2 regions of the Rhizobium sp. RHZ01 genome follow, and region 1 is predicted to be linked to the other one. Evidence: predicted binding sites of a transcription regulator. Region 1 holds the regulator's gene; the other holds the start of a gene.

The links. Region 1 encodes PhoB, which activates phosphate uptake and scavenging genes when phosphate is short. Its sites were predicted from a motif close to TGTCATNNANCTGTCAT; they were not measured.
Region 2: a site for PhoB is predicted at 1,401-1,417, ahead of IB248_RS22780 (DUF1045 domain-containing protein). Genes of this name have one in related genera too.

Annotation. Positions count from the first base shown of each region.
Region 1 is NZ_JACUZZ010000002.1:263,972-266,156, reverse strand. It holds gene IB248_RS04085 (GcrA family cell cycle regulator) at 257-790, shown strand; gene phoB (phosphate regulon transcriptional regulator PhoB) at 884-1,567, opposite strand; gene phoU (phosphate signaling complex protein PhoU) at 1,604-2,185, opposite strand, start outside.
Region 2 is NZ_JACUZZ010000024.1:103,866-106,050, forward strand. It holds gene puuE (allantoinase PuuE) at 1-504, opposite strand, end outside; gene IB248_RS22780 (DUF1045 domain-containing protein) at 604-1,326, opposite strand; gene IB248_RS22785 (FAD-binding oxidoreductase) at 1,440-2,185, opposite strand, start outside.

The DNA.
Region 1 (2,185 bases):
TCGACCTATCAACAACTATGTTGCATAAATGACTCTCACGCCCAGCAAGTTGGGGAAAACTTGAAAATCGATTCCCCGAGATTCAACCGACTCTTGTCACGGAGTCGGCCTCACACTAGGTTAAAACTCAATTACTAGGCTGCATGCGGCGGAACTAGTCACCAAAATTTGAGTAAGCGTTTCTTGCCTCGGATACGTCCGTGGCAACGGTGAAGGATTCTGCCTACACCAACGCTAATAAGGCGGAGACAGGGGCATGAACTGGACAGACGAGCGCGTTGAAAAACTGAAGAAGCTGTGGTCCGAAGGCCTGAGCGCCAGCCAGATCGCAGCACAACTTGGCGGTGTAAGTCGTAACGCCGTCATTGGTAAAGTCCATCGTTTGAGTCTGCCCGGCCGTGCCAAGGCCGGCGGTTCGACGACCACCGTCAGAACCCCCAAGCGCACGACTTCGGCGCCCCGCGCCACGAACTACGCCTCGCGGATCACCACACGCACCGTTACCCGCCAACAGGGCGCGACGATGCTCAAGGAAGAGATCGAAATCGATACGGTGGAGGAAGTCCGCTTCCGTCCGGCCGCAAATGTAATCGTTCCGATTTCTCGCCGCCTTGGCCTCACCGAGCTCACCGAGCGCACCTGCAAGTGGCCGGTCGGCGATCCGCTCAATGACGACTTCCACTTCTGCGGTTGCGAGTCCCCGGACTCTTCCCCGTATTGCACGTATCATCAGCGCATGGCCTACCAGCCGGTCAACGAGCGCCGCAAGGCCGCTAACCGGGTCGCCTGACCCGGAAGCCGGATAAGGAATAAAGAAAACGGGCCCTCGCGGGCCCGTTTTTCGTTGTAAGGGAAAGACCTCTCAGGCTCTCGCCTGAAAGGATCAGGCTTCCATCGAATAGCCGGCACCGCGCACGGTGCGGATGACGTCCTGCATGTTGGAAAAGTTCAAAGCCTTGCGCAGGCGGCCGACATGGACGTCAACAGTACGCTCGTCGACATAGATGTCGTGACCCCAGACGCCGTCGAGCAACTGCGAGCGCGAGAAGACGCGGCCGGGCGATGCCATCAAGAACTCGAGAAGGCGGAATTCGGTCGGGCCGAGGCGGACTTCGCGGCTCTTGCGGTGAACGCGGTGCGTCTCGCGATCCAGCTCGATATCGCCGCACTTCAGCAGCGTCGAGAGCACCTCGGGCTTGGCACGACGCAGCATCGCCTTGACGCGAGCGACAAGCTCCGGCGTCGAGAACGGCTTGACGACGTAATCGTCAGCACCGGTCGAGAGGCCGCGAACCCGTTCGCTTTCCTCGCCACGGGCGGTCAGCATGATGATCGGCAGGCGCTCGGTTTCCGGCCGCATGCGCAGGCGGCGGCAGAGCTCGATGCCAGACACGCCCGGCAACATCCAATCGAGGATGAGAAGGTCCGGCGTGCGTTCCTGAAGCCGGATCTCGGCCTCGTCGCCGCGCAGGATGGTATCGACCTCAAAGCCTTCGGCCTCAAGGTTATAGCGGAGAAGCACGCTCAGCGCTTCTTCGTCTTCAACGACAGCTACTTTAGGGATCATTCGTTTCGGTCTCCTGGGGGCGCGGTCGCGGAATGACTATTCAGTGACTGCGCCGACGGTGTTGGCGGTATCGTCCTTCGGACGTTCGCCTTCCGGCTGGGCACCGGTGGCCATGTAGTAGATCGTTTCGGCAATGTTGGTGGCGTGGTCGCCGATGCGCTCGATGTTCTTGGCGCAGAACAGAAGATGCGTGCAGCTGGTGATGTTGCGCGGATCTTCCATCATGTAGGTGAGCATTTCACGGAACAGCGAGGTGTACATCGCGTCGATTTCCTCGTCGCGCTCACGGACCGATTTTGCTTTGTCGGCAGCACGGCTCGTGTAGACGTCGAGGACTTCCTTGAGTTGGACGAGGGCGAGCTCGGACAGGTGCTCGAGGCCGCGGGCGAGCTTGCGCGGCACGCCGGCGCTCTGTACGGCAATGACGCGCTTGGCAGTGTTCTTGCCCAGGTCGCCGACGCGCTCCAGGTCTGCCGCGATGCGGATGGAGCCCATGATCTCGCGAAGATCGGCCGCCATCGGCTGGCGGCGGGCGATCGTGACGATCGCCTTGTCGCCGATCTCGCGCTCCGCGTGGTCGAGGATCACATCGTCCGAGATGACCTTCTGGGCAAGAGC
Region 2 (2,185 bases), on a different contig from region 1:
CTTGCCTTGGTACATTCCGTAGGGACGTTCGCCGGTCAGTTCCGTGTGGAGGCGCACGGCTTCCTGGATATGCTTGCGCTCGACGTCTTCCTGGAAGTCCTTGTACTCAAGCCAGCGGTACCCGTGGCTGGCGATCTCCCAACCGGCTTCCTTCATGGCCGCGACCGCCTCCGGGTTGCGCGCCATAGCAAGCGTCACCCCATAAACGGTGGCCTGAACCTTGAGCTCCGTGAACATGCGCCACAAGCGCCAGAACCCGGCGCGCGAGCCATATTCGTAAATCGATTCCATATTGAGGTTTCGCTGACCCGGCCAGGACGCGGCACCTACAATTTCCGACAGAAGGTTTTCGGAGGCAGGATCGCCATCGAGAATGCAGCTTTCGCCGCCTTCTTCGTAATTGATAACGAACTGAACGGCCACGCAGGCATCGCCCGGCCACTTCGGGTCGGGCGTGTTGCGACCGTAACCGATCAGATTGCGCGGATAAGTTTCGGATACCATGAAATCACCTTCCTGAAAGTCGGCGAAACGGTAGCATCCAGAGAAGGAATGTCGAGACGGAAAGTACGCAACAGAGTTTTGCCTTTGCGGCGCAAACTCTTAGGCCAGTGTAGGAACACGATCTCGACGTGCGCTGACCTTGCCCATCGGATGCAGCGAATGCACGCTAAACGGCCCGCCATTCCCCTCTTCGACCATCAGCGCGACATTGGCGACCTTGACGGGATCGGCGAGGACTGGCTCGAAGGCGTTCCGAAGCGCCTGCTCGACCCGTGGCATGTCGCAGTGGCTGACAGGACCGGTCAGCGGCATATGAAAGCGAAACTCGTCCATCACAAAAGGGCTGCCCCAGCGATACAGATTGGCGAACTGCGCCGCCGACAGGCCACCCGGGTCCGTCCGCTCGATTTCTGCCTCGCTCAACGGCGCCCGGAATCGGTCGAACTCTTGAACGACGGCACTGGAAAGATAGTGGACATGTTCGCAAGGCCGCGACGGAACGAGACTGTAGAATACACCGAGCCTCGCCACCTCAAGCTGATGGATGTGAAACGGCGTCAGCGTTCCACAGAAGCGCATCAGATCCCGCAGAAGTTGCGCCTCCGTTACGTCAGCGGCGAGGCGGAAGGGCGCCTTCAGAACACCTTGGAAGCCATAGCGGCGCGGTAGCGCCGTATGGAAGGCAATCTCGTGAATGCTCAGGCCGCGGATCGCTGTCGGCTCGACCATCTCGCCAGAGAACACGTTTCGACCCAACCAGTTTGCAGCCACGTGCGAAAGCGGGTCGCTCGCAGCGGGTGTAAAGCAAATGGCATAGCGCATCCAATTTCCTCCGTCGAACAAACGGCACAGCCCTCCGTCGGCGCCGCGGTTGCGCTAGCAGATAGGTGATTTGCATGACAGAATAACGAAAGGCAGGAGGTGCTAATTCACGTTTAGCGTGAAGCGACGCAGATGTGATTGGCGAGCAAGAAGCTTTCCGGCAGCGCGAAGGGCGGCTGGCGGCCGGCCGCGAGGTGGATCGCTGCCGCAGCCAGACGGTGCGCCAGGCCGAAGCTGACCTTGAAGCCGCCGGTCAATGCGATCAGGCCGGCATGGTCGGGATGGACGCCGATCATCGGATCACGATCGATCGCTTTCGGCCGCAGACCGGCCCACCGCTCAACAACGGGCGCGCCTCGCAACGCCGGCACCAATTGGGCAGATGCCTCAAGCAGCGCGTCGAGCTGCTCGTCCGTCGAGAATGGTTCGTCGAAGCGATTCTCGCTGGTGCTGCCGACGGCGACATGGCCGCCCTCATGCGCAACGATATACAGCCCGTCGCGAAAGATCGTCGGCAAGGACGGGGCTATGTCGACTTTCAGCAGGGCTGCCTGGCCTTTGACGGGCTGGCCCAGCGGCTTCACAAGGCCACCGGTATACCGCTGCAGCAATGGAAAGGATTGGTGGCCGGCAGCGACAATGCACTGTCTGAAAGCAATGTCACCTGCACTGGTAATCGCAACCTTGCGCTCAAGAGCGAGATCATCGACCGAAACGTTTTCGGTAACGCGGACGCTCCGTGCGTCGCGCAGTGATGCCGCTAGGAGCGCGATGAGCGACCGCGGCGCGACTCTGGCGGCAAGCGTGTCGTGCACGAAGCCGCTTTCACCTGCCGCTGCGTCCAGCCAGTTGTCCTGGG